Regions from separate parts of the Paenibacillus sp. TSM33 genome, predicted to be linked through region 4. Evidence: riboswitches for the same ligand, from Rfam matches in the RefSeq annotation. Region 4 holds a riboswitch; each other region holds the start of a gene.

The links. A riboswitch is a leader RNA that binds a small molecule or an ion and turns the genes downstream of it on or off. The one in region 4 is predicted to bind cyclic di-AMP.
Region 1: linked by a shared signal. The riboswitch ahead of ACN6NF_RS00085 (G5 domain-containing protein) and the one ahead of ACN6NF_RS20110 (TrkH family potassium uptake protein) in region 4 are both predicted to bind cyclic di-AMP.
Region 2: linked by a shared signal. The riboswitch ahead of ACN6NF_RS06460 (hypothetical protein) and the one ahead of ACN6NF_RS20110 (TrkH family potassium uptake protein) in region 4 are both predicted to bind cyclic di-AMP.
Region 3: linked by a shared signal. The riboswitch ahead of ACN6NF_RS00480 (C40 family peptidase) and the one ahead of ACN6NF_RS20110 (TrkH family potassium uptake protein) in region 4 are both predicted to bind cyclic di-AMP.

The regions. Positions count from the first base shown of each region.
Region 1 covers NZ_JBLZXB010000001.1:10,805-18,852, reverse strand. The annotation lists gene ispE (4-(cytidine 5'-diphospho)-2-C-methyl-D-erythritol kinase) at 1-546, opposite strand, end outside; gene ACN6NF_RS00110 (small, acid-soluble spore protein, alpha/beta type) at 691-870, opposite strand; gene veg (biofilm formation stimulator Veg) at 1,035-1,316, opposite strand; gene yabG (sporulation peptidase YabG) at 1,517-2,413, opposite strand; gene rsmA (16S rRNA (adenine(1518)-N(6)/adenine(1519)-N(6))-dimethyltransferase RsmA) at 2,469-3,353, opposite strand; gene rnmV (ribonuclease M5) at 3,361-3,906, opposite strand; gene ACN6NF_RS00085 (G5 domain-containing protein) at 4,053-5,201, opposite strand; cyclic di-AMP (ydaO/yuaA leader) riboswitch at 5,473-5,753, opposite strand; gene ACN6NF_RS00080 (TatD family hydrolase) at 5,954-6,724, opposite strand; gene ACN6NF_RS00075 (HD domain-containing protein) at 6,767-8,048, opposite strand, start outside.
Region 2 covers NZ_JBLZXB010000010.1:562,264-570,311, forward strand. The annotation lists gene ACN6NF_RS06430 (helix-turn-helix domain-containing protein) at 1-79, shown strand, start outside; gene ACN6NF_RS06435 (helix-turn-helix domain-containing protein) at 167-550, shown strand; gene ACN6NF_RS06440 (Rha family transcriptional regulator) at 667-888, opposite strand; gene ACN6NF_RS06445 (urease accessory protein UreF) at 1,180-1,917, opposite strand; tRNA gene ACN6NF_RS06450 (tRNA-Leu) at 2,180-2,262, shown strand; gene ACN6NF_RS06455 (glutathione peroxidase) at 2,412-2,897, opposite strand; cyclic di-AMP (ydaO/yuaA leader) riboswitch at 3,368-3,539, shown strand; gene ACN6NF_RS06460 (hypothetical protein) at 3,653-4,048, shown strand; gene kdpF (K(+)-transporting ATPase subunit F) at 4,234-4,311, shown strand; gene kdpA (potassium-transporting ATPase subunit KdpA) at 4,457-6,133, shown strand; gene kdpB (potassium-transporting ATPase subunit KdpB) at 6,186-8,048, shown strand, end outside.
Region 3 covers NZ_JBLZXB010000002.1:13,934-21,981, forward strand. The annotation lists gene motB (flagellar motor protein MotB) at 1-552, opposite strand, end outside; gene motA (flagellar motor stator protein MotA) at 545-1,339, opposite strand; gene ACN6NF_RS00460 (hypothetical protein) at 1,527-1,820, shown strand; gene ACN6NF_RS00465 (4a-hydroxytetrahydrobiopterin dehydratase) at 1,939-2,238, shown strand; gene ACN6NF_RS00470 (GNAT family N-acetyltransferase) at 2,316-2,822, opposite strand; gene ACN6NF_RS00475 (hypothetical protein) at 2,944-3,093, opposite strand; gene ACN6NF_RS00480 (C40 family peptidase) at 3,126-3,626, opposite strand; cyclic di-AMP (ydaO/yuaA leader) riboswitch at 3,632-3,769, opposite strand; gene ACN6NF_RS00485 (hypothetical protein) at 4,046-4,873, opposite strand; gene ACN6NF_RS00490 (M1 family metallopeptidase) at 4,885-6,897, opposite strand; gene ACN6NF_RS00495 (YwhD family protein) at 7,022-7,528, shown strand; gene ACN6NF_RS00500 (PTS sugar transporter subunit IIA) at 7,882-8,048, shown strand, end outside.
Region 4 covers NZ_JBLZXB010000018.1:230,619-238,666, forward strand. The annotation lists gene ACN6NF_RS20100 (LysR family transcriptional regulator) at 1-640, shown strand, start outside; gene ACN6NF_RS20105 (potassium channel family protein) at 646-1,323, opposite strand; gene ACN6NF_RS20110 (TrkH family potassium uptake protein) at 1,342-2,682, opposite strand; cyclic di-AMP (ydaO/yuaA leader) riboswitch at 3,067-3,220, opposite strand; gene ACN6NF_RS20115 (CPBP family intramembrane glutamic endopeptidase) at 3,482-5,212, shown strand; gene uvrC (excinuclease ABC subunit UvrC) at 5,181-7,259, opposite strand; gene trxA (thioredoxin) at 7,419-7,736, opposite strand; gene dnaI (primosomal protein DnaI) at 7,861-8,048, opposite strand, start outside.

The DNA of each region.
Region 1 (8,048 bases), on a different contig from region 4:
ACCATACACTTCAGCCGTCGATACATTAATCGGCGGCTTGGCCAGGATTACCCAGCATTGTGGCGGATTCGGCAGTGGCTTGAGCAGTTCTCCGCGTCCGCTCGCTAAAGCTGTGCCCCCTGTAATACAGAAAGGTACGTCTGAACCCAATTCAGCACCCAGCACCCTTAATTCGGCATCCGAGATACCGAGTTTCCACAGCTTGTTCAATCCACGCAATGCTGCAGCAGCATCGCTGCTTCCACCTGCTAATCCTGCAGCCACCGGGATATGCTTATCCAGATGAATATGGACGCCTGTAGATACGTTATAACGTTCTTTGATCAGACGCGCAGCCTGAAAAGCCAAGTTCTTTTCATCCAATGGTATGTACCCGGCTTGACTTGAAATGATAATGGTATCACGGGGTAACTCGGACATCGTCAATCGGTCAGATAGATCGACCATAGTCATAATCATTTCCACTTCGTGATAACCATCGTCTCGCTTACGTAGAACATCAAGCATTAAATTAATTTTCGCCGGTGCTTTTTCATATATTTTCAAGGCGTTCACCCACCTTCAACTTTTCCCTCAAGACAGCTTAACATATTATATCAGACTCAGCCTGTCAAGTCATGAGGTTCAAAAAAGCGGAGATGCCCCGGTATGACCCCGGATATCCCCGCTTTTCATCAGCACCGCCGATGGCTACGATTTGCGAGAAGCCGCCTGCTCCGCAAGCTGAATGGCTCGCTTGACCATATTGCCCGCATCCTTGGCTTTAATGCCTCCCCAGCCTTCTTCCTTGACCGTGTCGTAAAACCCAAGATCTTTGGCCAGTTCATACTTCAGCTCTTCCGACATAACACTCCGTCTTCTTCGGCTCATGCATACGCCTCCTTCGGCAATGGAATAAGGAAGATCATTCCCACCTTAGTATGTGCAGAGGCATCATGCTTCATCCTGCTCTGTAAATACAAAACGACCCCGCCATTAAAATGACGAGGTCGCCGTTAAACCTGCAAAGCTGGTATAAATCACGTAAAAAAGAATTATGGTGTTTCGAAATATTCGACTACACTTGTGTGGGAGTCGGGATCATATACACTGACCTCCACCGACTCGGTAAGAATGTCAGCATAGCTGTAGGAGACACGTTTAAACGTCTGTTGCTCCTGATCCAGCTTGACGATAAAAACAGAAGGGTACGTTTCTTCCAAGACACCAGTTCGTTCGACGGTCTTACGGCGTCCGCCGTTAGCCCGCAGCAAAATTTTTTGCCCTACATGTGCGTCGAGACTGCGTTTGATTTCCAACAGCGTATTTTTAGCCATTGCCTAACGACCACCTCTTTCCTTGTCCATTATAACGAATTTTAGAGGGATTGTCAAATCAAGCTAAATATTATAACAACACGAAAAATAAGTTGTCAATTTAATTTTTTTGCGAACAGGAATAATATACATAAAAAATGACAAAAAGCCTCTAAAAAGAGGCTTTTGTTCAAATAAATCCTATCAGGCACATTTGAATCTCAGATCGCTGAAGGCGTTACTTTAAGCGTTGACAAATTTTCAAGCTTAGGCAAACCGATGCGGTAGCTTCCCCTTGTTTCAATTCCACCCACTCCGCGGCTGCCACTGATGGTCTGGTGAAACAAGTCTCCCATATTGACCGTATCACGGATTGAAGTAAATGCGGCCTTGGCAGCCACGTAAACGGGGTCCAGAGCGTGAATCAGGATACGCCCTGGTGAGCTGGCAAAATTGGCTCCCGCACGTAACAGCGCCTCAAAATGGGACTGACACGCCCCCGCTACAATTGTTAGTGAATCCAGATGACGCTCATATTGTCTTGCTACCTGAATCGCTGCCACAAAATTTTGCGAATTCTTGTAGCTTTTCAAGCTGTACAAATCATAAGGCTGCGGTTGCTTTAGCACACCATCATGTCCAGTGATGACTACAATATCAGGACGAATGCGGGGAAGCAGTCGGTATAACGTATCGGCCATTGCCGATTCGTGAACGTGATGTCCCTCTGCGGGAACACGGAGCTGTTCATATAGACTGAGACATTTCCTTAAATATCCAGGATCTCCATCCAGATGAAGAACCTTTCCTGGCATTTCAAAATACGTTGACTCCACCGGATCACTCCACTCTCCAATCAGAGCCGCCTGGCTACGGGCAGCTTGCTGCTGGCGTGCCCGTTGCAAAAGATTAAGAGACTCCCCAGCCTTAATGTGGGCCTGTTGAGCCTTACCGCTAATCTGGTCTGCGGGCACTCTGACCAGATCGTTCACCGGGGAATCGGCCAGTAGCCGAAATTCCGTCCCCTTAATGATCGCTTTATCCCGCTGGATGTCCTCTACGCGAAACGTGACATCACCGCCGTACGATTTCCGAACGACCAAGTCTCCTAAACTCATCACACTGTATCACCCCTCCTATATCGTATGGGTGAATGCACAGTTTGGTTCCACTTTAGGATATTCCAGCCTCTAACAGAACGGCGCTGAGACGCGCAAATTCCTCGATACTCAGCGTTTCCCCTCGACGGGAAGGCTCAATATCAGCTTGGTGCAACAGCGGCTCCAGCGTGTCCCTGTTCTCTTTGGTGAAGAAGCGGCTTTTTAGGTTATTTGAAATGGTTTTACGACGTTGGGCAAAGGCGGCATGAACTACTTCAAAGAAATGCTTTTCGTCCACCACTTTTACCGGAGGAACTTCTCGTACACGCAGCCGAATAACTGCCGAATCAACATTTGGCTGCGGAATAAATACTGTATTCGGCACCGTACAGACTAACTCAGGCTCGCTGTAATATTGCACGGCTATGCTTAAACTGCCGTAATCCTTCGTACCAGGAGACGCTGCCATGCGCTCAGCCACCTCCTTTTGAATCATAACGACGATATTCTCCAAAGGAAGCTTGTCCTCCAGCAGCCGCATCAGGATCGGTGTAGTGACGTAATATGGCAGATTAGCAACGACACTCACTTTGCTCACGTCTGCAAAATCGACTGCAAACACCTCACGCAAATCCAGCTTCAATACGTCTCCATGACGAACCTTTACATGCTCGTAAGGGGCCAGCACTTCTTCAAGAATGGGCAGCAGCCGCTGATCAATCTCGACAGCGGTAACCGCCTTAGCCGATTGCGCCAATTTCTCGGTCAAAGCTCCAATCCCCGGACCGATCTCAAGCGCGCCCTTTGTATCATCCAATCCGGCAGCATTTACGATCTTGCTCAGAATATTTTGATCAATCAGAAAGTTTTGTCCCAAGCTCTTTTTGAACGAAAAACCGTGCCTTTGAATAATTTCCTTCGTACGCCGCGGTGTTGCTATATCTTGAATCCCTGTCATACGGATATCACAATCCTTCACTTTCGATTTGTGCCAGCGCACTGGCAAATTCCTCACGGCTGATCTGAAATACAGAGAGCCGCTTATGTAGCTGCTTTCCGTTACAATAGCCAATACCCAATACATTCCCCAAGGCCATACGGCGTGCAGCAGCATTAGGATGGGTAATAAGTCCAGCGTCAATCAGGTCCGCCCATTCAATCAGCGGTTCGGCACCTTCCACTGTCGTATGTACTCGCGCGAGAGCGTGTCTGATGGCTTCCGGGGAGGCATTCTCTACGCCAATATCCCCTTTGCGCGTCGCCTCTGCCTCAGGTATAAAAGCCTGCTTGCAGCCGGGGACCTTGGAGGCGATGATTTTACGGATACGCTCCCCTGCATGATCGGGATCAGTTAAAATAATGACCCCCCGCCGTTCCTGCGCCAATGCAATTTTCCGCAGCGTCATTTTATTAATGGCTGAACCGCCAGTTTCTATCGTATCTGCTTCGACAGCACGGCGAATGGCTACCGTATCATCCCGGCCTTCCACCACGATCACTTCCTTGATCATCTTCGTTTCCCTCCACTGCTACACAGCAACATATATTTATCTTTCCCTGCTTTTGAAAACAAAATAAGAAGAGGATATCCTCTTCTTAGCATGGCATAACTATGTTGTTAATACTATCGCATTGTCCTCAACATACACAACCTGTTTTAGTTGATTTCCGGCTTTACAGGTCCGATAACATATACGGTTTTACCGTGCTTACGACCAAATTGATTGGCCCGGCTCAAACTCTCATAATACACATCGATTTTGTGGCCTTTAATCGCGCCACCGGTATCCTCCGCACGGCGGAAGCCCACCCCTTCAATATACACCCACCACCCGATTGGAATTACACTCGGATCGACAGCGATGGTGCGTCCTTCCGTGACACGTGTGCCGGAGGCGGTACGTGTACCGATACCTGGCTCCTGTGCGGAATACGCCGTCATGGAGACGTTTTGTAAAACTTTTCTATAATTAAAATTAATACCTGCTTTACGGACAGCACTGCCCGAACTAACCTTTGTAGCCTTAACCGCATCTTTAGGGCCGATGGAAGCAGCTAGAACGACCGGTTTTTTCTTCGTTCCTACCGCAATTACCTTATCCACACGATTCTGTGCGACTTCCTTGTTGACCAGCTGTTTGGATACCAATTTCCCATCATGGTATACCTTTTGAACATGCTGAACTACCACACCCGATTTGCCACTTTGAATGACTCGATTATCGCCTTTATAGAGACTTGGATCTGCCGTTTTGATGACCTGATAAGGCACTTGTTTTTTCTGTTCGACCTGCTGTTTCTTCACACGGACGATTTTTATGTCCATGTTAGCTGAAACAGAGGCATCCAACGCAGGGTAAACTTTATCCGTTGATGATAATTTATAGCCCGAAGTGCGAATGGCACCCTCTACTGTATTTTCTGTTGTGTACAGCTTTTTCGTCTCATTGCCTGAGGATACTTTAACCTGATTGGCACGTTTAATGACTACGCGATCCCCATCCTGTACTGCCCCATTTAGCGGCATGGAAATTGTATCATGCGGCTGAAGTGAAATAGAATGCTCATTGAGCAAATCTTGGAGCTTGGTTTCCCGGGTTTCTACCGCAGATGCCTTACCATCGATGACAAAAAAGACTTGTTTTTTAGATTGCGTGTACATCAGAATTGAAATCATAATCGTTAGTGCGATTAGAAAAATAGCAACCAAAGCAGCCTGGCGCACATTCTCTTGCTTCCAACGTAATACGTAAGACATGCTGGATGAGCGTGACTCATGGGTCTCCTCTTTTCGGAAAATGCCCATTTCCTCCGTCCTCCTTACATAGCCCGCCGTCTGGAGTAAGACATAGTTGATCGTTGACGTGACTATAACAGATTTTCTACAAGACAAGCCCGTACTGCGACTGTCCTGCACCATGTACCCGTCTTCGCGGCATGCTGTCCTCCCCTGTTTAACCACAGTATGATGACAGATTTTCTTTTATTCACAACAAAAAAAGCCAAAGAAAGAGACTAGAGAGCTCTTTCGTGGCTTCCGACATGTGTGAATATGCGGGAAAACTCATGCACGAGATGGCTTCTCTCTTGTTACGCTTACGGGGTTAGCTGTCGGGTTCGGACGTAGAGAGTCGCCCTAGCTTAGGTCAACCGCTCATGGCGGTCGCCTTCACATTCACCCCGAAGACCCAGAAAAGAAATCGAAATACGGCTTCTCTACCTGTTCATCCCATACAGGAAATGAATTTCGGTCGAGCCGGCTGCTGAAGAGACATTCTCTCTTGCACATACGCCGGACGTACTGTAAGCCATATCGGTTCCCCCGTTCCCTGTAAAAGGGACTCAGCGAGACTGGTTCATGAAATGATTTGTTGATGTTTACACTCAACAACAATTCACTGAAAAGATGATATCCTGTTTACATGCATGTTGTAAAGCAGGTTTCAACTACATTTTTTAAAATATTCGGTTAAAAAATTGTAATATTGTTGAGTTTCCTGCAACAAAATCATAATTAGCTCCGTCTATCTCTTTATTTTGATTGATTTATTCTCTTTTTCACTGAATGTCAAATCGTTCCAGGGCATTTTGGGTCGTAATGGATACCAATTCCTCCACCGTAATTCCCTTAATTTGGGCGGCTGCCTCTGCCACCAATCTCACATGTGCCGACTCATTTCGCTTCCCGCGAAACGGGTGAGGCGTCAGGTAAGGTGCGTCGGTTTCAATAAGCAGACGGTCCAGCGGAACCTGAGCCAGCACCTCTTTTGGCTGCTTGGCATTTTTGAACGTTATGGGTCCGCCAAAAGAAAGGTGGAAACCCATATCCAGTACCATTTTAGCAGTCTCCCAGCTCCCAGAAAAGGAGTGCATGACTCCGCCAATCTCGCCGGCCTTTTCCTCACGTAAAATTCTCACAATATCTTCATGAGCATCCCGGTTATGGATAACAATTGGCATGTTGAGCTCACGTGCCAGACCAATTTGATTTCGAAGCACCTGCTGCTGTACATCCTTTGGTGATGTATCCCAATAGTAATCCAGACCGATCTCTCCGATCGCTACAACCTTTTTATGGCTGCATAACGATGCAATCCATTCTAAATCACCCTCCTGCATTGTAATGGCATCCTGCGGATGCCATCCAACGGCCGCATAAATAAAATTATACGTCTCAGCCAGCTTCATGGTGGATGGAATGGTCTCACGATTAAATCCGATATTGATCATCCGTGTTACTCCTGATTCGACAGCACGTGCTATAACTTCTTCACGGTCTTCGTCAAATTGTGGCGCATCCAGGTGAGTATGAGTGTCGAATAAATCCAAGGTTTTCATCTCCTATTCTTACTTACATTTCCATATATTTGTCTATTGTTTGACAAAATAATTCCTTATTTCGGCAGGAAGCCTGTCTTTTACCCCGTTCAATTTATTTTGGGGAAAATACATGTGATATTTTCCTCGGTGAATGCCACTTATTGAGCGCACAATTTCTGAAACTTCGGATATTTCTCGCACCTCGCCCTGACGTCCAAGCAATAAAATCTGGTTGTCCGTTGAGCCACCCTGCCGAAACACATCATAAGGAAGATCTGTCGGAAAATCAATTTCAAGATCATATTCAGGATGCAAGCCAGCCTTTTCCAACGCCTCTCGAATATGGACTACGGTATCTGTATCCATATTTTCAATTTCTACATATTTATACAATCTACGATCCATAAAACGGCTGCTCAAATCACTTAAAATTTCGTCCTTTTCTCGTTTCCATTGGCTAAATACCGCCTGAATCAAAGATTCGTCCAGCATCAAATACTGCTCCACTGTTAGTTCTCCCTTTAACAGATCGGGCAGCGGATCAAGCAGAAAACCAAACTCATATCCGTTTTTGAACAATTCCTTTGCTCTCTTGAAAATTTTACGTAAAAGAATTTCCGAGCTGCGTGTTACAGGATGAAAATAAATTTGCCAATACATCTGATAGCGTGACATTAAATAATCCTCTACTGCATGCATACCCGACTCTTTTACGACAATTCTCCCATTGTGAGGACGTAACAAACGTAAAATACGATCCAAATCAATCGTTCCGTAGTTAACACCAGTCGAATGAGCATCCCGCAACAAATAATCCATACGGTCAGCATCCAGCGGACTCGTTACCAGGTTGACAACGATCGGCTTATCATACGTTTTGGCTATAACCGCCGCGACCTGGTGTGGCAGCTTCTCATCCACTTGCCGTAGCACCGCATTGATCTTCGTGTCCCCCAGTACAATGCGGCATGTCCAATCCTCATGGTTCATATGGAAGGCTTCTTCAATGGAATGAGAAAATGGACCGTGCCCTACATCGTGCAACAAGGCGGCACACAGAGCAACCAGTCTTTCTTCCTTTGGCCAGTCGGGAAAATCCCCACGTTCAAATTGGGAAATGATACGTCTCGTAATCTCGTATACGCCCAGTGAATGTGAAAACCGGCTATGCTCCGCTCCATGAAACGTCAGATAAGATGTGCCTAACTGGCGAATGCGTCGTAAACGTTGGAACTCCGGCGTATTGATCAATCGCCATATCACAGTATCCTGAACATGGATGTAATTATGTACCGGGTCCTTAAAAACTTTTTCTTCACTGAGTGGCTGGTGC
Region 2 (8,048 bases), on a different contig from region 4:
AAGAGATTTTATACTTGAGTATATTGAATTTACCCGCTTTCGTAAAGAGAAAAACCAGCCCAATTCAACTACTGATTAATGTTTGCTGTGGGGTTTGATAAGGACATTTTAATGTGTACAATTGAAAATTAATTAGAAAAAGCTACAGTGTCGGAGGGGAAACGTTGTGGGAGATCAAACTATTTATCAGCGGATTGAAGCTTTAATTAAGGATCGAGGAATGACCAAGAAGGCATTTTGTGAAAAGCTTAAAATTAGCTCAGGGAATCTCGGTGATTGGAGAAGGGGAAAAACAACGCCAGGTACCGCCCATTTGATTCAGATTTCGGACTTTTTTAATGTATCGCTCGACTGGTTGATGAAAGGAATTAAGCCGGGGGAAGGCGTACTTCAGGAGCAGAAGGCTGCTTATTTTTTTGGAGTGATGGGGCCATTGAATTGCCAGGCTGAAGATCTTGAGACAGAAGAACAGAACTTTATTTTAGAATACGTTGAATTTGCGAAGTACCGTAAGCAAAAAAGGGAGAAGGACAAAACAAAACTTGAATAATCTATGGCTAAACGCCTGGGTGAATAACCCGTAAAACGAACTGAGGGTTCGGTTTACGGGTTTATTTGGTTTCCTGATAATATGGCGACGCATTGGTTGCTGAAATGCTTGTTCGGTTAGTGTGGTGTCGCCTCCTTATAATCGTTATCGTCGATATTCAGAATTGCAGCAACTTGTTTTCTGTACCTTTGTGCTTTACGGGTGCCGTGAATCAGATTGGACAAGCGTGAAGGCGGAATATTATGTGTCTCGCAAAATGTTTTCTGATCCAGCCGAAGCTCGACAAGCCTTTGTTTGATGGCCCACCCGAAGGAGGTGACAGGCATTTTGTTGTTCAAGAGAAATCGCCCCTTACGGATTCTTACGGAATAATTGGTGTGATATAATAATCATCAGTAAACATGTTAGAATTAACCATCTAAAACTATGATACACTTTTATACGTGTTTATACAATCTTAAATACGGTATTTCGTTAAAATGATTACTTAATTAAGTGCAAAAAGTGAAAATAATCCGATTGTAGTCTGTTAGTGGTGTGAATTTGGATACATGAATAAAAAATACTCTGCCACTTGAGGAAAAGGCAGAGTATTTTTATTGTGACTGCTAGATTGATGAAGCGACGCATCAGAGAGAGGCAGGAAGGTGTTTAAATAGGACTGAGGAGAAAAGGGGGCTAGATGCATTCCATTGGCTACTATGGCTCATATAGGGTGGCTGAGTGATGTAGGAACTGGTCCGATGTCTGTGAAAAAGGTAACGCTGAAATGAGCTTGGTGTAGGTTCGTTAAACTTCTTCCAGATGGTGAGCAACTCGCTGGTCATATGATCGATAAGAGTATTTTTTTCCTCGTAAGGAGGATTGAGCAGTCTGAAGGCATCTTCGATACAGAAGGATACCGCTGTGGCAAAATAGCCGTGAACGGTTTGTTCTATATCGGTTCCGAGGAGGAAGTTAATCCAAGTGTGGACAGTAGCGAGTGTGCCAATTGCATTGTATTGATTGAGTGCGTCTTTCAATTGATCAAATGCAAGCCAAGGATAAAGAGCTTTGGTGAGCTTGAGCAGACGCTGGCCTGAAAGTCGTGACTCTTTTACATACTGCGAGGAAGGATGCTGGGTGTACAGCATTTTATCAATAAGGGCGATCCGCCAACTGTCATTCTGCTGGATGGCTGCATACAGACTTTTGATGGCCATGCCGTCAAGGGTTGTAATTTGAGGGTACCAATCGTCTCGCATGTAATGTTTAAGATCCTGCAGACTGTTCAAGTGTCCGTTACGAAAACGTTCCTCCAGTCCATAATAACGGGTAAAACCACCAATGGGCAGGGAAGGGTCCAACAATAATGCGTAGTTTAGCAACCGGTTACCTTTATGCAGAATGGTTCGCCTCCTTGAAGTAAATATTTGTGTAATGTTATTTAACTTGAATATTGATTTGTAATAAAAAATCGAACATTTATGTAATATATATTTACACTTAAAGCTCTATTGTGTCAAATTAAATAATTTTATTGCTTATATATGTTAAATAAAATTACATTAAAAATAATTATAATATTCTTGTTTACAAATTGTTGCTGAGAGAGTATAATAAATCTGTTGCCTCAATACATTATGACATGCGGTCGTGGTGGAATGGCAGACACGCTATCTTGAGGGGGTAGTGGGCGTACGCCCGTGGAGGTTCGAGTCCTCTCGACCGCATTATGTGCAATACCCAGTTAAAAAAGCATCCTGACACGTTTTACGTGAAGGGATGCTTTTTTTGTTAAATACTTTTCATTATATCATCCCGTCACAGAAACGGTCGTATGGGCAACGGACTGCTCGTTAACTGTAATGAAGAAAGATTGTCAGTATTTCTGCAAAAGCTTCTTAATATCTTCTACAAGCTTATCTGGAGTGGTTTGCGGCGCATAACGCTTAAATACGTTACCTTCTCGTGTAATTAAGAATTTAGTAAAATTCCATTTGATCGCTTTGGAGCCTAATACTCCTGGAGCAGTGTGGGTCAGGTAGCGAAATAGAGGATGTGCCTGATCACCGTTCACATCTGTCTTGGCGAACATGGGAAAGGTCACTCCGTAATTGATTTGGCAAAACTCGGAGATCTCCTCGCTGGAACCCGGCTCTTGTTTGGCAAACTGGTTGCTGGGAAATCCCAAAATTTCAAACCCTTGTTCATGATACTGGTCATATAGTTCTTGTAGCGCCTTGTACTGGGAGGTTAACCCACATTTGCTGGCAGTATTCACGATAAGAAGAACTTTCCCTTCGTATGTGGATAACGGAATTTGTGCCCCTTGTAGGGTCTGTGCATCATATTTATATACGCTCATGATATCCCTCCTCATTCAATATTCTACAATTAAATTGCGAACAACTCAACAAGGGGTTGCAAGTTCAGAAGAGTCTAAGTCTACAGGCATTGTGCTATTGTAAAATCGTATTTTGTTCAAAACGGTAAATCGCACTTCAAATGGAGCAAGTTGAGGTGTTTCTTCTCACAAAAAAGGGTTCATTCGATAATTATCTAGTACATATAGCGCATTTTCTTTCTTTTTTATAAATAAAGGGCAACCGTACCATACCCTAGGCCAATATTGACATGCCTTTCATTTTCAAAAAGGGGTGAAATAGAGAGTTTTAAAGAGATAGGAGAAGCATATGTTGTTTGTAAGCGTTATCCTTAATCTTCTATGCTCTAAAGGGTGATTTATAGCCTTGTCATTGAGCTTTACAGTCTTCCTTGCACGGGTGTATGATTCAAGACGTAATTTCAAATTAACAACAATGAAGCAACAACGAATTGTCTAAAGCGCTGAATTTTGCAGTTGCAAAAACGGGGGAACCAACGAGTATATACTGCTTTGCAAGCCGTGTGTCTCATGGGGTGAATTTTCCGGCCAAGTGCCGTAAATAGGGCGACTCTCACGTCCGAATCCGACAGCTAACCTCGTAAGCGTACAGGGAGAGGCAACAAACCGCCGTGTGCAGCCATGGTTTATTTTATCATGGAATGTATGAAGCCGGAGGAAGCCTTTTTCCTTCGGCTTCTTTTTGTTGTCTTTTTATACCGGGAGAGGAGCTACTGATGGAAGGTCGGTTAATTATTGTCACTGCACCGAATGAAGCGGGCAGAAGTTTTGTGAAATTGCTTATGTTCAAAAAATTGGCGTTTGCAGTTCTCACAAATAGCACCCAGGAGGAACGACAGCTCAAAAAAATGGGTGTGGAGCACATTGTGCGCATCAATACGATGCAAGCGGGAAAATGGAATTTTCCTAAGAAAGAAATTGGTAGTGTGTATTTGTTCGAAAACAGCTTGAATCTAACTTGCCGTTTCCTGCAAATATGTCGGCCACTAACATCAGAATCGATCTATGTTATTACGCACGGCTGTAATCCACAAGGAATTTATCGGGGATTGGGAGCGGACCATGTGATCTACACATTGAACGGAGAGGTGGGTTTCCTGCTGAACGGATAAGCACTTATAACATAGCTGGTTTTATGATTTTATGATGGAATCGGAAATAACGATCTGAGGAGCGATATGGAGGGTATGAACATGATGGATTTATACATGCTGCTCGTAATGGCTGTGAGTTATGGAGTGATACTGCTGTTTGTACGCTGGTGTGACGCGCAGACCTCAAAAGGAGGGCGAAGAGGATGATCGTTGTGCTAGGGCTCACGGCTATTGTGTTCGTGTATTTAATCTACGCACTCCTGAATCCTGAAAAGTTCTAGTCAACTATAGGATCGAGCAGGCAGGAACAGCAGATCAAGAATGCAGCATCAGAGGTGCAGATTTTCGCAAACGTGTGCACTCAATGGATGATCTGAATCAGGTCTGTTGTTCCAAATGCAGGAGCATTTTAAGGAGGAATAGAGGATGGAGCTACTGCAAATTGGAATTGTGATCGTCATATTGTTGCTCTTGATAAAGCCGATGGGTACCTATATGTATCACGTATTTTCGAATGAACCGAATCGGACAGATCGGATTTTTGGTGGAACGGAAAAGCTGATTTATAAAGCTGTAGGCTTGAAGAAACAGGACAGCATGCGTTGGACCACGTACGCTATGAGTTTCATTGCAACCAATGTGGTGCTTGCGGGGATCAGCTACCTGCTATTGCGCTTGCAGGCTATACTCCCGGGCAATCCGGTTGGGAACAGTAATATGGAAGCATCATTGGCCTTTAATACGGTAATCAGCTTTATGACCAATACGAATCTCCAACATTATAGCGGAGAAAGCGGGCTTACGTATCTGACACAGATGGCGTTTGTCACGATGATGATGTTTACTTCGGCTGCTTCAGGGTTTTCGGTTGCTGCGGCTTTTATGAGGGGATTGACGCGGCGCGGTGAAGGGTTGGGTAATTTTTTTCAAGATTTTATTAAAGCCAACATACGAATTTTCCTGCCGCTTGCCTTTGTACTTACGCTAGTGCTGGTTGGGTTAAAAGTACCGCAAACGCTACAGCCTACGGCGGATATTACGACTTTAAGCGGTACACAGCAGCAGATTGCTATGGGACCCATTGCCTCATTGGAATCCATCAAGCATTTGGGCACGAACGGGGGCGGTTTTGCGGGAGCTAATTCTGCGCATCCTTTTGAGAATCCAAGTCCTTGGACGAACGTACTGGAAATTTTGGCAATGTGGGTAATGCCAGCTTCTCTGCCGTATACTTTTGGGTTGTTTGCCCGTAATCGCAAGCAGGGCTGGATTATTTTTAGCTCGATGATGGTCTTGTTCCTTATTTTTCTAACCATAACGTATGTATCGGAGAAGACGGGTAATCCGTTAATCCAGGCACTGGGTATGGATGCATCTCAGGGAAGCATGGAAGGGAAAGAGGTTCGTTTCGGCATTGGACAATCGGCATTATTCACTGCGGTCACAACGGCGGCAACGACAGGTTCGGTTAATAATATGCATGATACACTGACCCCGTTAGGCGGTATGGCTGCTTTAGGAGAAATGATGTTAAACGTCATTTTTGGCGGCAAGGGTGTCGGACTGATGAATATGCTGATGTATGCGATTCTGGGGGTATTTATATGCGGACTGATGGTCGGAAGAACCCCGGAATTTATGGGTAGGAAAATTGAAGGCAAGGAAATGAAACTGATTGCGATTGCCATTTTGGTACATCCGTTTCTTATTCTTGCTCCAACTGCGCTTGCATTTATGAGTCATTGGGGATACGATGCGGTCTCTAACCCTGGATATCACGGGTTGACTCAGGTGCTCTATGAATATGCATCATCTGCGGCAAATAATGGTTCGGGATTTGAAGGTCTTTCGGATAACAATGTGTTTTGGAACGTCACAACAGGAGCGGTTATGTTCTTTGGACGATATGTATCCATGATTGCATTGCTGGCTGTGGCGGCTTCGTTGAATGCCAAAGCGCCGACCCCGGTGACGACAGGCACACTGCGCACGGACAATAAGCTGTTTGGAGCCATCCTAATCGGAGTGGTCTTGTTGATTGGTGCGTTAACCTTTTTGCCGGTGATCGTATTAGGTCCTGTAGCTGAATTTTTGACCATGTGATGAAGAATGAGCATAGAAGGAAAATGAGAATGGATGAACGGGGTGCTTGATCATGAAGGAACAACGCAAACGCATGCTGGATAGAAGCATCTTGAAGCAGGCGGTCAAGGATAGCTTTATCAAATTAAATCCGATGATCATGATGAAAAATCCTGTCATGTTCGTCGTAGAGATCGGTACATTGGTTGTGTTGCTCATGCTGCTGCTTCCCGGTTATTTTGGAGCCGGTAAGGAAATGGGCTTTAACTTGGCTGTATTTATTATTCTGGTGTTCACGCTGCTTTTTGCTAACTTTGCTGAAGCGCTTGCGGAGGGACGAGGGAAGGCACAAGCTGCTTCCTTGAAAAAATCCAAGCAGGATTCACAAGCTAATAAGCTCGTCGGGAATGAGATTCAGGTGGTCAGCTCGACTGCATTGCGTAAAGGTGACGTGGTAATCGTCTCTCAGGGCGAAATGATTCCAAGCGATGGTGAAGTCATTGAAGGTCTGGCCTCGGTGGATGAATCTGCGATTACGGGAGAGTCAGCTCCGGTCATTAAGGAATCGGGCGGAGATTTTTGCTCGGTAACCGGCGGGACGCGGGTAGTCAGTGACCGCATTAAGGTGCGGATTACGACTGAGCCGGGTGAAACGTTTATTGATAAAATGATTTCGCTCGTGGAAGGTGCACAGCGGCAAAAAACGCCAAATGAAATTGCGCTGAATACATTGCTGATTAGCTTGACGATTATTTTTCTCATTGTGGTGGTGACGCTGGCCCCGATAGCCCGTCATTTTAAGATTGATTTGCCTGTTCCCGTGCTGATTTCGTTGCTGGTCTGTCTGATTCCGACCACGATTGGCGGACTTTTGTCAGCTATTGGGATTGCTGGAATGGACCGGGTTACCCAGTTTAACGTGCTGGCCATGTCAGGCAAGGCGGTAGAAGCCTCCGGGGATATCAATACGATGATTCTGGATAAAACGGGTACCATCACCTTCGGAAACCGGATGGCGAGTGAATTCGTGGTTGTAGATGGTATAGAAAAGGCAGAGCTAGCGAAATGGGCGGCAATGAGTTCACTAAAGGATGAGACGCCTGAGGGACGCTCGGTGCTGGAATTGATGCGCAAGCAGGATTACACGCTGGATGAATCTTTGGCAGCAGGTGGAACCTTTATCGAGTTCAAGGCAGAAACCCGGATGAGTGGTCTGGATCTCGTCGATGGACGAAAAGTACGCAAAGGCGCCGTGGACTCTGTCCGGCAGTGGATTGTATCGCAAAAAGGCAGTGTTCCGGCCGATCTGGAGGAAAAAGCGAATCAGGTAGCCGCAGAAGGGGGTACACCGCTGGCAGTGGCGCTGGATGATCGGATATACGGCATTATTTATTTGAAGGATACGGTGAAGCCGGGCATGAAGGAGCGCTTTGATCAGCTCCGGGAAATGGGCATCCGCACGATTATGTGTACAGGTGATAATCCGCTGACAGCAGCTACCATTGCACGGGAAGCGGGAGTGGACGACTTTGTAGCTGAGAGCAAGCCGGAGGACAAAATCGCGGTTATCCGCCGTGAGCAGGAACAGGGCAAGCTGGTAGCCATGACCGGGGATGGTACCAATGATGCGCCTGCGCTGGCGCAGGCAGATGTCGGTCTTGCCATGAATAGCGGCACAGTCGCTGCCAAGGAAGCTGCTAATATGGTGGATCTGGATTCTGATCCGTCCAAAATTATTGAGGTGGTCGCCATCGGTAAGCAGCTGCTTATGACACGCGGGGCATTGACAACGTTCAGTATTGCGAACGATGTTGCTAAATATTTTGCTATTATTCCGGCGATGTTCATGCTAGCTATTCCGCAAATGGGTGCATTGAATGTTATGGGACTGGGCTCCCCGCTATCGGCTATTTTATCGGCGCTTATTTTTAATGCA
Region 3 (8,048 bases), on a different contig from region 4:
ACCGGATACAATGACATCATAACCAGGAAATTGCTGTAGCATGCTGGAAATGGATTTGGCCAGCTTTCTCGCTTCCGGTTTTACTTCGGCCTGCCCGGATGAAAACAAGGCATTATCACTAATGGTGATCATCAGCTGAGATTGGTTCAGCTTGGTGTTCAGTAGAGTGGACAGGCCGTTATTTTGAATATACTGATCCATCTGTTTTTTAAGCTTCTTTAAATCCTCTTCTTCCCGCTGAGCAAGTTGCTTCTGCAGGTCAGAGGTAGAGGTGGCTTTCGATTTTAGAGGTTGGGATACCTCTTCTTTATTTTTGCCCATATCCATGGATTGTGACGACGGATTCGCGGCCGAGTGATCCAGCACGCCAGTACCGCCACTAAAAGCTGAACTCAGGGATTGAGCCATAGTTTCAAATTTTTTGGCATCGAGCGAGCTCATACCGAATAAGACAATGAAAAGAGCCAACAGAAGGGTCATTAAGTCGGAATATGGCAACAGCCAGCTTTCGTCAGCATGCTCTTCATGCGGTTCATGTCTCTTTTTACTCACTGGTATCGCCATCCTTCTGGGTCATCGAAGCCCGTTCGGTTGGAGTTAGGAAGATTGCTAGCTTCTGACTGATGGCAATCGTCGAGATACCGGATTGAATCGAAAGCAGGCCTTCGACCATCATTAACTTAAGCTCCACTTCTTTTTTGGATAGCCGTTTCAGCTTGTTGGACATTGGATGCCATAGGACATAACCTGTAAAAATACCGAGCAACGTTGCAATAAAGGCTGCCGCAATGGCATGGGACAGTTTTTCCATGTCACTAAGGTCGGCTAGAGCGGCGATCAGACCTACAACCGCACCGAGTACCCCGAGTGTTGGAGCGTACATACCGGCCTGGGAGAAAATTAGTGCGCCGGCGCGGTGTCTGTCTTCGGTAGCGTTAATGTCTTCCATCAGAACATCGCGTACGAACTCCTGATCATTACCATCGATAATCATACGCATACCGCCGCGCATAAAGGGATCGTCGATCTCTTCGACCTTGGATTCCAGCGCGAGCAGACCTTCACGACGGGTAATGGATGCCCATTCGGTAAATGTACCGATAAGCTCCTTGCGATCCAGCAATTTCTGCTGGGTGAAAATAATTTTAAACAGCTTTGGGACCCGTTTCATGTCATCCATCGGAAACGCCATGAATATACTTGCTGCTGTTCCGACAAAAATAATCATGTAAGCAGCGGGATTATTGACCAGATTGACGACTGGAGCGCCTTTCAGGATCATCCCGACGACCAGTGACACAAGCCCGAGCACAAGTCCAATAATGGTTGTAATTTGCATGATACACCTCATCCATGAGAATAGATTTTGAATCCTTTCATGCCGCATGGGTCGTCCTTGCCCCAAGCGCGTCATTATGAGACGGATTATAGTATTTATCGACAAAACTCTCTTTTTTGTTAAGGGTCAATTTCCGGTATAATAAGGTGATTAGGTATTGAATGGCTGAACCACTGGAGGAAATAGCATGGGAGTAAAGCATGGGCGCGAGTATGAACAAATTTTGAACGATTTGACAGAGGCTGTGGGACGCATCCCAGATAGCTATGAATTTTTTGAAATGGAAGCAGCAGATTGGGACAGGCTGGACCCGGCGGGGCGTCAGGAAGTCAATGAAGCCTTGGCAGAAGACTTATTTTATGCCCTGGGCACGGAGCCCATAATCACTGTAGGCAGCGGCGTTGTGATTTATGAGCCAGAGCAGCACCGAATCTATGTACTCATCGGAGATGAGGAGCTAACGTCGGTCCCTTTGATCTAAAGGCCGTCTTATGGATTTATCAACGGGGCCGTGGTAATATGTACACCAATATATTGTAGTTTTGGCCGCATTTTCAGCGGCTGAAAGGCTTCCGTATAAACGGGGAGGAGTTCGTAACATGCCTTTTACACAAGAAGAGATTGAAGCACATCTGGAGAAGCTGGAGGGCTGGGAACTGGAGGAAGGACGTTGGATCGTTCGGAAATATAATTTTTCCAGTTTTATGAAAGGGATTGCCTTCGTGGATGAAGTTGCCGCTATATCTGAGGCATTTAATCACCATCCATTTATTACGATTGATTACAAGACCGTGACTCTGCGTTTGACCTCCTGGGATGATGGCGGTATTATGGCCGTAGATATTAAGGAAGCTCAACAATATAATGAGGCTTTTGAAAAAATGCGCAGCAGTCATTGAGTTTGTAATGATCTGTCGTATAAATAAGAGCGCCTTCGCTATACAACATCGCGGTTGTATAGCGAAGGCGCTCTTATTTATAGAACCCGATTCTGTTGTTCAGGACGATATACCATACAATGGAACGGCTTTCTGCCATCTGGAGTCTGGCGTTCATAGGTATCCGTCAGCTCAAATCCAGCTGCCTTGTAGGCTCGGATAGCCCGCTGATTCCAAGTGAGAACCTCTAGGTCAATTTCATTATGCGGATGACGTCGTCTGGCTTCCTCGGCAATGGCTCGGACAAAATCGGAGCCTGTACCGTGTCCGCATCTTTTGGGATGCATCCCAAGGCCCAGCCGGGTCACACCGACCATAGGAAAATATTGAGCAAATCCCGTCAGCTCATTTTCTTCGTCCAGTACGGCAACATATTGCTCTTGGCGAAGTGTGGGACTTCCAAATTCGACTTCAAGTGCCTTCATTTGTTCCCAGGGAAGCCAGCCGTATATGTTGTAGGGGGGATCATAGCGCCACTCGCAAATTTCAGCCGCTTGATGCTCGTCCATCGGTACGATCCGGAAGTTGGATATTGAGGCCGGCACTTTTTCATTCCTCCTTATGCAGGTACTTCAATCATTAACAACAGATTGTAGACAAGTTGTAGGGGAATGGCAAGCGTGTTTATTTCGTACCTAAGTCGGGTATACATTCAATAAGAAGGATTTACTGCTCATATGCTCCCCCAGCGGTGACGGTAAAACCGACGATGTTCGCTAAAACTGAAACCTTTTGAGGGTTCAGTTCGTCAGTAATGATAATCATTGCTGATGTAGTGGACATAAAAAACCGCAATTCGATTCCGGCCAGAATCAAATTGCGGCTAGGGTTAGCTTGCTGTGCGGTAGTTATTCTACGTTGTCGTCATCAGGAATATCTGAAGCTACAGAATGGTATGCGTCTGTGCTCATGATTCTTTTTGCACCGACATAACGGTTAGCGTAATAATTTTCGTTCAGTGAGCTAACTACTACACCACGTGAAGTCGAGGAGTGGGCGAATTTCCCTTCACCTACGAAGATACCTACATGGGAAACGCCTCTTCCTGTGGTGTTGAAGAACACCAGGTCGCCTGGTCTCATTTCATCGCGGGATACAGAAGATCCCATTTTGAATTGTGATCCAGATTGATGCGGCAGTTTAATTCCCAGTTTGTTGAATACATACATTGTGAAGCCGGAGCAATCGAATCCCTCGAGTGTAGTGCCTCCGCTTCTATAGTTCGTTCCTTTGGCATCTTGGATGACCTGGTCCATCTTGGAGTCTGCAAATGCACTGTTGCCACCGAATGTAAAAGATGTAAAGGCAATGGCGAGACCCATGGCTGCGATCGTTAGCTTCTTCTTCAAAAAAAATATACCCCTTCCAATGCCTGCGAGGTTAGCTTAAGGATTCGGTAGAAGGTTCCCCTATGACCACTCTGTTGCGAGATCAATTCACCCAAACTGGTTCCCCCGCTTCCTAGGTGCCAGGAATTAGGCTTAACTTAAGATGTGCACCTTGGAGAGCAGTATTCACGACAACGATGTTTTTAAGATAAAAGTTACAATAAAGATTACAAAGTTGTTACTATCAGTTCACTGCGATTATTGTAACAAAGACAGCAGGCTTTGGCAAATGTTTCATCGCAAAAAGTTACAAAAAAAATCTGTTCCTAACGCTCTAGGAACAGATTCTGTTAACAGTATTCAGTTATGTGCCGTTTGCACAGGAAAGAAAAAAGTTTTTTCGACAGCTAAAAATGCAGAAGAGAGCATAAGGAGAGGGGTTAGCCTCTGCTGGAGATATCGATGTGCCATAACCGGTACTGCGAACTGATATGCCACAGCCTGACCAGACTGGTAACAAAATGATACGATTGCTGGAGAATCAGCGCCAACATACCCGTCCAAATCATCGCCACGGTGCTAAATAGACCGAAAACTAGCAGTACACATGCACCGAGTAACAGGGATATACCAACAGCCGGAAGAAGCTGGCGAAAGAAGGCAAGCAGGGACGATAGTATGGCGTGACCACTGACAGTGCCCAGTTGCATATACAGGATACACTGCCGAATGAACCAACCGTAAGCCATCCACCCAATGGCATAGGGCAACAAATGCAGCAGGTAAGAGGAAGATTGCAGCGTTCCTGCAATAATAGGATAGAGTCTCGGTACCACCCAAAAGGCGGGAAGCAGCAGCAAACCCAACTCGATGATGTAATACAATAGCGATGACATACCGTGGCGTTTCATCCCTTTGAAGAAGGACAGGCTTTGTGGTTCAGTCGCATCGGTATGCAGGCTTTGATATATGCCGGCTCTAATGAAGGGAGTGATCAGAATGCGCAATACGGTTGCCCCTAGTAATATCCACAAATACACATGCACTTCCCGGCTGTCCATCAGCGCTATCTGGCCCTCCATCCAAAACAAAGTCTTCCCCAGCTCGTTTTGGCCCTGATCAGGATAACGTAACAGTAGCGGGATAACGGCAGACTGCACCAGCCGATAGAGAAATACTCCCCACAGCAGACGATACAGAAATAAAATGATCACGATATAAAAGCGTATGCGCACCAGCGCCCAGCCTTCTTTTATAACAGTCCGCATCCATAGACACCTCACCATGACAGACTTCCAAGCAGTGTCTCCAACAGCTTGGTTACACTTACACTCCAACGGGTTTGTTGTTTTTCATCCAATTCAGCCTTCAGGCTATTATTAATATGCTTGTTCTCCAGTGCAATAGTGTATAGAGGATCTACAGTCACATAGGACACGGGAGAAGCGCTTTTGAGTCGGAAAGTTGTACTTTTGCCCGCACCATCCCATGCCTTGAATATTGTTGTACCATCCTTGAAGGTAAATTGAACAGGGATTTTGGGATAATCTGCTCCTTTTTTGCTGAGCGTCACGATTGCTTCATATCCATTCTCCAACTTGTGATTCATGATGCGATCGACTGAAAAGTCCGCCATCTGGCCATCATATACATATTGTTCAAAATAGTGGCTCCATGATCGTCCGGTCACTCTCTCCACGACATGTTGAAAATCCTGTGAGGTCGGATGCTTGAATCGATAAGTCTGGACGTAGGTCCGCATAATCCGGTCCATTTTTTTCATACCCACCTGACGCTCAATACCTCGTAGTACTAATTTACCTCGTGAATAGGCATTTTGCGCATACTCAGCCGCCGACCCGTACTTCCAGGATTCGCGGTTTAGCGGCTGTGGGGAAGCTACCTGTCCCGATTGTAATGGCAAGTTGGGGGTAAGCCCATATTCTTGCTCCATGAGCCGTTCTTCTGCATAGGAGGTGAAGCCTTCATCCAGCCAAGGCTCCTCAAATTCATTGTTGGCTACCATTCCGTAGAAATATTGATGTCCAATCTCATGAACCAGCGTACGTTCCAGATTGTAGCCAGGATTCAGTTGGTCCGCAGCTGCGGCCGTGATGAGTGTTGGATATTCCATGCCGCCGGCTCCACTGCCTGTTTTGGGTGGAACGACGATGGATAGAGTGGAATATGGATAAGGCCCGTACCATTTGCTGTAGTACGAAAGGGCGGCCTTGGCTGCGCTCATGTAACGTCCTTTGAGTTCCTTATGGGACGGGTCCAGATAGAGCTTGATTTTGACACCAGGAACCTCAGCAGAAGAAAAGGGTTCTTCTACGGCTACAAAGTTGGGTGAAGCGGCCCAGGCAAAATCGTGTACATCATCGGCATAAAATTGATATATTTTTTGGCCGTTCTGTCGTACTGCACCACGGGTGGGAAATCCGGTCGCTGCTACGATGTGTGTTTCAGGCACTCGAATCCGTATACTGTAAATTCCAAAATCGGCATAGAACTCGGAGTTGCCATGATACTGATGGAGGTTCCAGCCCTCCTCGGCGCGTCCACGTTGTCCTGCAGTCTCATAGACGCTGAGCTTTGGAAACCACTGTCCAGCCATTACAAAATCATCTGTCGCACCCATACGAGCGAAAATGCCAGGCAGTTTGACTTCAAACTTCATATATAGTGTGATTTCTTCGCCACCTCGTACCGGCTTGGGTAGACGCACCTTCATAAGCGAACGGTCACTTGCGTTACCGTCATCTGGTTGTACATATTGAGTGCGGTGCATGAGAGATAAACCGTCTTCTGTTTTTAGTTCAGTCAGCGTCATGGAGCCAAAGCCGTCCTTGGGCATGGTGTCTCCGCGCAACTTCCCCCCGGATTCTTTCATAAAGGTGGTTTCCATGGAAGAGAAGGCGTTCGGGTATAGATGAAGATACAGATCATTCACAGTTTTCTTGCCCGGATGCTTCCAGGTCAGTGTCTCAGTGCCTCGTAAAACCCGTCCTTTTTCCAGAGATACATCAATGTGATACTCCACCACCCGTTTGCTGAGAATTTCCGAAGCGGGCTGTGGAGGGTTTTTGGGCAGGTCGGGCATGATGTTGGCCCCTAGAGGCTTGCCCATATTTGGCGCAAGCGCAGACTCAGACTCGGAGCCGTATAGTGGTTTGCCTGCGGACTGAGGGGCGGAATGCGATGGGGGTTGCCAGGCAAACCATAACGTCCCTGCGAGGAGTCCGAGGGCTAGTGTGGACAATAAAACGATTTTGGTGCGTGCTGGGGTCATACAATGGATACCTCCCGTTGACAAGCATCTACAGCATGTATATGTTTGCTTTCGGGAGATTATTAGTTAAAATATTTATAGTGTAGAATGAGTGTGAAGACGGAAATTGGAGGCATAGTGACGCATGAGTGAAAATCAACCGGACGGCAAAAAGCAGATTGCACTGAATATTGTCAGTGGCAAGAGTAAACATAAGGGCTTCGGCGCAGGCTCAATCGACCTGAACAGCATGTCCCCGGTCATCATTGACCGAGGAGAGGCGAAAATTGATGTCGGTGCCATGCATGCCAAAAGTAAAGTAGAACGTGGAATCAAGTTCTCTACGAATAAAGAGGACGTACCAAACGGACGCCAGGTATGGCTGGTATGGGTAGCTGTGGACCGTACGCCCGAAGGACGTATGTATGGTGGCGCGACGGCCTGCGAGATGCTGATTGACGACGAAGCCAAACGCGGCTGGAAAATCCTTGCCGATCATGTTAATCGTATGGATTATGCACTCAAGCGCCGTTTCATGCTGGATGATCTCGGTAGCGAAGATAAGGCAGCGCTCAGAAGCCTGCTGATTTCGCATAACCAGGAATGGTGGGACGCTTCGCCTGAGGAATTGAAGCAGGCGCTGGAAGGGTAAGCCTAGCATTAACGAAGTAATAGTATTGTAGAAAAGCAGCCACTGTAGGCTGCTTTTTCCTATAAGAAGAACCGAATTGGAATCTCTATTTAAGCTTTATGATGCCTTCAATTGTTAGTTTTCTGACCTCATGAAATATGTACCGGACAATAAAATAGAAATCTACTTCCTTTTCATGTAAGTTATGAACATCATCGCCTTGACATTATGGAAAGGCATTCACTATAATTCAAATAGAAATCGGTTTCACTCCGGTTTTTATTTAATTAATTCGTGGAACCGGTTCCTAAAAGGATATAGTTTTTTTCCTATCGCTGTTTATGAATGTAATCTCTAAATAAGGTGGCATCGTTATGTTTAAATGGTTGAAAAAGAAGGCGGCTCCCCGTATTGAACAGTTCGACATGGTAGCGCCGGTTAAAGGAAAAGTGGTTTCCCTGGAAGAGGTTCCAGATCCTGCATTCTCGACAAAAGCTATGGGGGATGGCATCGCTATTCATCCGTCTGAGGGTAGGGTCAC
Region 4 (8,048 bases):
GAGCATGCTTACACTGGGCGCCAGTCTCACGACCCTCCAAACGACGCTGCCTACCCTCGTCGAGGCTTTCATGAGCAAGCATCCTCAGACTGAGCTGAAGTTGCTCACCGGCAAGACGCATGAAATCGTCGCCTTTGTACGCGACAAAAAGGCAGACGCCGGCGTTGTCGGGTCTGCCATTCATGAAGCCGGACTGCGTTGCATTCCGTTATTTGACGATCATTTGGAGCTAGTCGTTCCCATCGGACATGAATTAACAGTCAAGACAGGAACGGCCTCGATGAAAGATCTGCAAGGATTGCCGATGATTATTTTCTCCAAAGGAACCTGGTACCGCAGTCTGACGGATGACTTGTTCCAGCGTAGCGGCATTATGCCGGATATCCGTATGGAAATCGACTCCTTCGAGGCGATTGTACGCCTCCTTCCCACTTGCAAGGCATCTGCTTTGCTGCCCAAATCCTATTTGCGCAGCGAACTGCTGCGAGATAATGGACTTACTGCATTGTACTTGCCTGATTTGAAGGAAACACGCCGAACGACCTCCCTCATCTACTCAGAAACGGCCGATCTCGGCCCAACGGCACGACGCTGGATTAGCGAGACACGCGCATCGTTTGCAGGCTACCGTATGGTGTAGAGGATCTAGCCCTCTTCATTGATATTAACGACCTCATCCTCAAAGCGGCCGATATTGTCATTGGAGCCGATAATGACCATAATATCGTCTGCTTTCAGCCGATCCATAGCTGTCGGTGCGATCAAGATACCATTCGCCGTATGAAGCGCAACGATGCTGCAACCAAAGCGGGTGCGCGCATTTAATTCTGCCAACGTTTTGCCATTCAGACATGCAGGCACATTAAGTTCTACAATGCTGTATTCCTTGGACAGCTCCAAATAATCGAGCAGATTAGGCGTGACCAGCTGATGCGCTACCCGAATACCCATATCCCGTTCCGGATAAATGACTCGGTCCACCCCAAGCTTCTCTAACGCACGCCCATGCAGCACAGATATGGCTTTGGCTACGACTTTTTTCACACCCAGCTCCTTCAGCAAAATGGCGGTCAGGATGCTTACCTGAATATCATCACCAATCGCAACAATGCCGCAATCGAAATTACGGATGCCCAGTGACCGCAACGCATCTTCATCTGTAGCGTCTGCCACGACAGTATGTGTCAGGATCTCACTCATACTGTCCACAACATCCTCATTCCGATCAATGCCCAGCACCTCGCACCCCATATCCACTAATTGCAAAGCCAGGCTTGAGCCAAACCGTCCCAAGCCAATGACTACAAACTGCTGCGTTTTCATATCTACTCGAAAACTCCCTTATCCTATAATTATTTTGCCTTCTGGATGACGATACAATTCCTTACCCTTTTTCGGTCCAAGTGCATAAGCTAGCGTGAGTGGACCCAGCCTGCCTGCAAACATCGTTAGGGTAATCACCAGCTTGCCTACAACTGTCAAATCAGGTGTAAGCCCCATGGACAGTCCTACCGTACCAAATGCAGACACCGTCTCGAACAAGATCATCAGAAAATGATGATCTTCGGTTGCGGACAGAATCATCGTCACCCCGATCACGAACAGCAGCCCCAGCAATGTAATGGTCAAAGCCTTATAAATGCGTGCCTGCGCAAGTCGGTACCGAAACAGCACAATATCTTCCCGTCCCCGCAGCATCGAAAACACCGCCCCAATGAGCAGGGCAAATGTAGTGGTCTTAATCCCGCCTCCAGTAGAGCCAGGCGAAGCCCCAATAAACATGAGTATGATGATAAAAAACTGCGTAGCCTGCCGCAAACCTGCAATGTCCAGCGTGTTGGCACCTGCGGTGCGAGGGGTAACGGACTGGAATAAAGAACCCAGCAGTTTACCACCCCAATCAAGCGAGCCAATCGTCTTCGGATTTGTAAACTCAAACACAAAAATGACGAGCGTGCCGACGATAATCAGAGCAGCTGTCATGCTGAGTACCACCTTGGTATGCAAGGCCAGTCTCTTACGCTTGCGATATTCTACCAGGTCTGACATCACTACAAAACCAATGCCACCCGAAATAATGAGGAACATGGCTGTAAAATTAACAATCGGATCATATACATAACCTGTCAGGCTGCGAAATTCACCGAACAAATCAAAACCAGCATTATTAAACATGGAAATAGCATGCCATATTCCAAAATAAATCGCCCTGCCCACAGGCATATCAAACGACCAGCGAATCGAAAAAATGATTGCACATACGCCCTCAATCATCAGCGAGTACCATAGCACCTTACGGATCAATCCGACAATCCCTTCGACCGAGGTCTGATTCATCGCTTCTTGCAAAATAAGGCGCTCCCGCAAGGAAATCCGACGTTTGAACACCAGCGCGATCAAGGTAGCCATGGTCATAAAGCCAAGTCCGCCAATCTGAATCAGCGCAACGATGACGATTTGACCAAAGGTTGTAAAAAAGATCCCTGTATCCTTAACGACAAGCCCGGTTACACAGGTCGCGGAAGCGGCAGTAAACAGAGCATCTATAAACGCAAGTGGTTTTCCTGTTGTATTAGAGATGGGCAGCATTAACAATAAACTACCTATTAGAATGATAATGGCAAAGCCTGCAACGAATATTTGCGGTGGAGAAAGCCGAAGCCAGCTTGCATTGGGATTCATTTATTCATCACTTCTCCTCCTTAGTGAACTATGAGCATGGAGATCGCTCAGCTCATAAAATCACCAATTCTTTTCAGTTTCTTTCGTCCATTTCTTTTTTAAATCAGAAAAGTATCCGCAAAGCGGGATACTTTTGCCTTTCAATACTCACTACACTTTATACGTAACTACCTCATGGAACGTTTAATGACTTTAAGGCGGGCAGCAGCGATAGCGCTCGCCTTTGACTCTGAATTTTACCCTTATCAAGGTCTAGAAAATCAAAAAAATTCAGTGGCAACAGCGATTGGAAGACCAAATGGAACGCGCAGCGTCCTTAACTCAGCAAACTTTTATTCACACTTATACACACAAAAAAAGACACCGGAAAACCGAGTGCCTGACTTGGTTCCTGTCCACAGCCTACGAGGTTAGCTGACGGATTCGGACAGTACAGTATGCCCTATTTACACTTCCGGTCCATCAGGATCGGGTGTAAAATTCACCCCTATTAACATGGTTCCCCCGTTTTCTCATAGAAATTCGGCTTATATGTATATCATTACCCATATATTTCATAGGCATTGCCTTAAGATTATAATCCTTCTCTAACCAGATCACAAAACTGATTTCGCCGAAAAAACGTGAAATTGGCTTTAATTTGTTAATGGGCATCGCTTAATCATAGCTTATCTAATTTTATTAAAACTTTAAAGTGCTTTCGCTCTGTTTTCATGAATATCGCTGGTCTGTTGGCGGGAACCTGTGCAGTATGATATCTTTAATGGATGTTCTTATTTACAGATTAAGGAGGAAACTCATGAATCCTATCGGGAAACCGGTCGTGCTCACGGCCAACTTCAAAAAATTAGGCTTGCTGGGCGGGGTTGGCCTGATTTGCTTTTTTATCTTTCAATTGCTTATCCCCTCGCTTAGCAATCCAAGTCCGGAATCATTGATGAATGCAAAGGTTATCAGCAAACAAGAAGCGGTCATACACGCCCTGGACTTTGCCCGTTCCCAGCTGGGCTATACAGAATCACAGCCAGAGAAGCCTGTCGTGACCTATCAGGCTGAAACGGATTTGTACGGTTATTTATCCAGAGAAAAACTGCTTCAAGAGTACGATCGAACATGGAAAAAACATTATCCTTATGAAACCTTTCGGGTTGATCTGCCTGACTCCTCAGCGAAGGGCAAGCTGCAAATTCATGTGGATTTATCCACTGGGAAGGTCGTTAGCTTTAAACGGATCACCTCCAGCACCAATTACACACAGGCTGATGTTTCTACAGATGAACAAGCACGAAATAAGCTTGTACGTATAGCTGAGGGCGACATGACGCTCGAAGCTAAGGAACAGGCTGCAGCAATATGGATCAAACGCTTTGGCTTTAAGCCATCGGAATTGAAGCTTGCGACCACTCAGGGGGAAGGCGGATTAAAATATACCGTGGACGAAAAGAAAATCGGCGCCTCGGTGCTTACGCTGGCTTTTACTTTTGAAGACGGGGATGTTCGCTCGTTTACCCAAAGCTTTGCTGCCCCTTCATCCTATACCGACTATGTTAAAAAGCAAACATACTGGGCGAATTGGATGACTTATGCGGGTTATGCCCTATTTAGCTTTGTCCTGGGCGTCCTTGCCATTGTGTATGCGTCACTCACCCGACGACATACTTCATTTGTACGCGGTATTGTTCTGTCCATTGTATACTTTATTGCTAGTATAGCTGGGACCATGAACATGCTGCCTTTATTACAAGCAGAAGCAGGCAGTAAGGGCATGCTTATATTTCTTATGATATTCCAGGTCGGTGTTACCTTCTTTATGGCTGTTGCCCTCTATTTCTCCTTGGTCGGCGGTGACGGGCTTATGCGTCAGGTTGGACTCAATGCATGGCCACGGGCCAAAGAGCCGGGCTACGGGCTGTATGTGCTTCGCAGTATGTATGTCGGTTACTTGTGGGCCTTCATTTTACTCGGCGTACAATCCATTTTGTTCTTTGTACTGGAGCGCACATTTAATACATTCTCCACTACAGACGCCACGCAATCCCCTTACAATATGGCTTATCCATGGCTACTGCCGATTATGGCCTGGATGGCAGGTATTGGAGAAGAGACTGTTTACCGTTTATTTGGTATTCCGATGGTAAAAAAAATAGTCAAAAATACGTTTGTTGCTTGTCTGATCACTACGCTTATTTGGGCACTGGGACATACGCTTTATCCAATCTATCCAGTGATTTCAAGACCTATTGAGCTGACTTTTCTTGGTTTGCTGTTTAGCTTCGTGTTCCTGCGTTACGGCTTTATCGCTGCCATGTTCAGCCACGTTATTTTTGACAGCATACTCATGGGGCTTAGTGTGATAAGTCTGGGAGACACCGTGAATGTGAGCGCCGGTCTATTCTGGATCTTACTTCCGGCTATTGTCGGTTACATCATTTACTGGTTTAGTCCTAAAAAACCTAATCGAATCATGTTTGAACCCATGAAAAAAGAGGAGCCGTATTCTACGACTCCTCCTCCCGAAGGGCAGCTATAATCTGACGAGCAAGCTTATCCCCAATAGAGAGAGGCCGGAAGTCTTCGACGCTGGCCTCTCTTATTTTTTTGAGCGATCCAAAATGCTTGAGCAGCAACTTACGCCGTTTCTCGCCGATGCCTGGAATGGAGTCCAACTGGGAAGTTACCATAGATTTGCCGCGCTGCTCGCGGTGGAACGTAATGGCAAAACGGTGAACCTCGTCCTGGATCCGTTGCAGCAGATAAAATTCCTCACTATTGCGTGCAAGTGTCACGGCCTCAAATGTTTCTCCCATCAGTAGTTGGGAAGTTCTGTGTTTGGCATCTTTCACCAAACCACACACAGGTATAAACAAACCCAACTCATTTTCCAATACATCGGTTGCCGCTTTAATTTGTCCACGCCCACCATCGACAATGATCAAGTCGGGACGTTCAAGATTTTCCTTCAGCACACGTTCATATCGACGCCGAATAACCTCACGCATCGTCTCATAATCATCTGGTCCCTGCACAGAACGGATCTTGTATTTTCGATACTCCTTCTTGGCAGGCTTGCCATCAATAAAGACGATCATGGCCGAGACTGGATCAGAACCCTGAATGTTGGAATTATCGAACGCCTCTACCCGATGCAGACTATCCAGCCCAATGGCACGTCCCAGATTGCTTGCAGCTTTGGATGTCCGTTCCTCATCCCGCTCGATCAGCTTAAACTTCTCATCCAAAGCAACACGTGCATTTTCCGTCGCCATACCTGTCATTTGCTTTTTCAGCCCGCGCTGTGGCACAAGTACTTTTACATCCAACCATTCAGCCAGAGCAAGAGCTGCTGCAGATGGGTCCTCCAATCCACCGGATAGTTGAGTTTCAGTTTCCTCGGTTTCTTGGTCACCAACTTGGGCTGAATTCGTTCCTTCTGCATAAGCTGCTCGTGCTTCGGCTACCAGCAATGGGTCAGCAGAACGATCTGACTCCGTTTGTACTGCCTCCTCATCTGTAATCCCGGTAGTCTCAGCCGTAGTTGCACTGTATAGTTCAGTTTCTGTTGCAATCGGTTGATCGACATCAGTCGATTTTGCTTTCATCAGTTTAGGAGAATCCGGCAACAATATTTCCTGCGGTACTGCCGGGTTGTCGCTGTAATATTGCGTCACATAAGACATAAAATCACTGTAAGCTTCACCATAGAAAGGGAAAGTCGACATATGGCGCTCAATCATTTTACCCTTACGGACATATAGGATCTGTACACACATCCAACCCTTATCTACCGAAAAACCAAATACATCTCGGTCCTTCGCATCAGATGTGGTAATTTTCTGCTTTTCCATCATCGCGTCAATGCTAATAATCTGATCCCGTAGCTCCTTGGCACGCTCAAAGTACAATTCCTCTGCGGCCTCCTGCATTTTACGCTGAAGATCTTTTTTAATTTCCTCATGTCCCCCGCTCAAAAAGGAACCGATCTCCTGACTAATCTGGTCATATGTTTCCTTCTCGACCTCTTTCACACAAGGTCCCAAGCACTGATGCATGTGATAATACAGACACACTTCTTTTGGCATTACACCACACTTACGTAACGGATACATACGATCCAGCAGCTTTTTTGTCTGATGTGCCGCGTAGGAATTGGGGTACGGTCCAAAGTATTTCGCTTTATCTTTCAGAACGCGACGGGTTACCTCCAGCTTGGGGTGTGCCTCGTTCGTAATTTTCAAGTACGGAAAAGTTTTATCATCCTTCAACAGCACGTTATAACGCGGCTGGTGCTTTTTAATAAGGTTGCACTCCAGAATGAGCGCCTCCATATTGCTGCCTGTAACGATATATTCAAAATCACGAATATCGGCAACCAGTCGTTGCGTCTTGCCGTTATGGCTACCTGTAAAATAGGAACGGACCCGGTTTTTCAACACTTTGGCCTTGCCGACATAAATGATGGTGCCTTCGCTGTTCTTCATCAGGTAACAGCCTGATGCATCCGGCAGCAATGCTAATTTGTGCCGTATATTCTCCAGCGCCTTCTCCTGATTCTGCAAGTCCTCCGCATAGGTTTTCATTCGCCCGGTTCCTCCTTCCATTCTTAATGATTGCTCAACTTACTACTTATATTATATAGGAATAATGCACAAAAACGCCCCCGGTATATATAACCGGAGGCATTGACTGTTCATGGCGCTCCACCAAGCCCCCGCAGGAGCATGGGTCACATTCCATGATTATTGGTGTTTAGTAAGCATGCTTTTCAGTGCTTCTTTGGAGTTCAAACCTACCACTTTATCAACAGGCTGTCCGTCTTTGAAGACGATCAGGGTAGGAATACTCATCACGCCAAAACGGGAAGCAGACTCTGGATTTTCATCCACGTTCACCTTTGCGATTTTGACACTATCGCCAACTTCTGTAGACAGATCCTCCAGAATTGGAGCGATCATTTTGCAAGGACCGCACCATGGCGCCCAAAAATCAACTAAAACGGTTCCTGTGCCTTCGACTTCTGCGTTGAAGGATTGATCGGACACGTTAACAATTGCCATTGTATGTTCCTCCTTTATAGAAAAGTCAAGATTATTATAACCTGTAATGTCTGTTTCGACACCTTTTAATTATATCACAATAGTCTTTTAATTGTAAGATATCAAAAGAGCAGACAAATACCGCTTATCCTCGCTGATTTTTCCCCTTGACGGTAATGACATCCACAAATGGACGAATCCGGTCCATCAAGCGTTGTCCCTTATACATTTCTTCTCCGTCTTTGCTTGTAAAGCTAAGATGCTTCTCTAGCCCTTGCAGTGAGTAATTGGAAGTATAAAAGGTCGGTTTGCGGTTCATTCGGTAATTCAAAA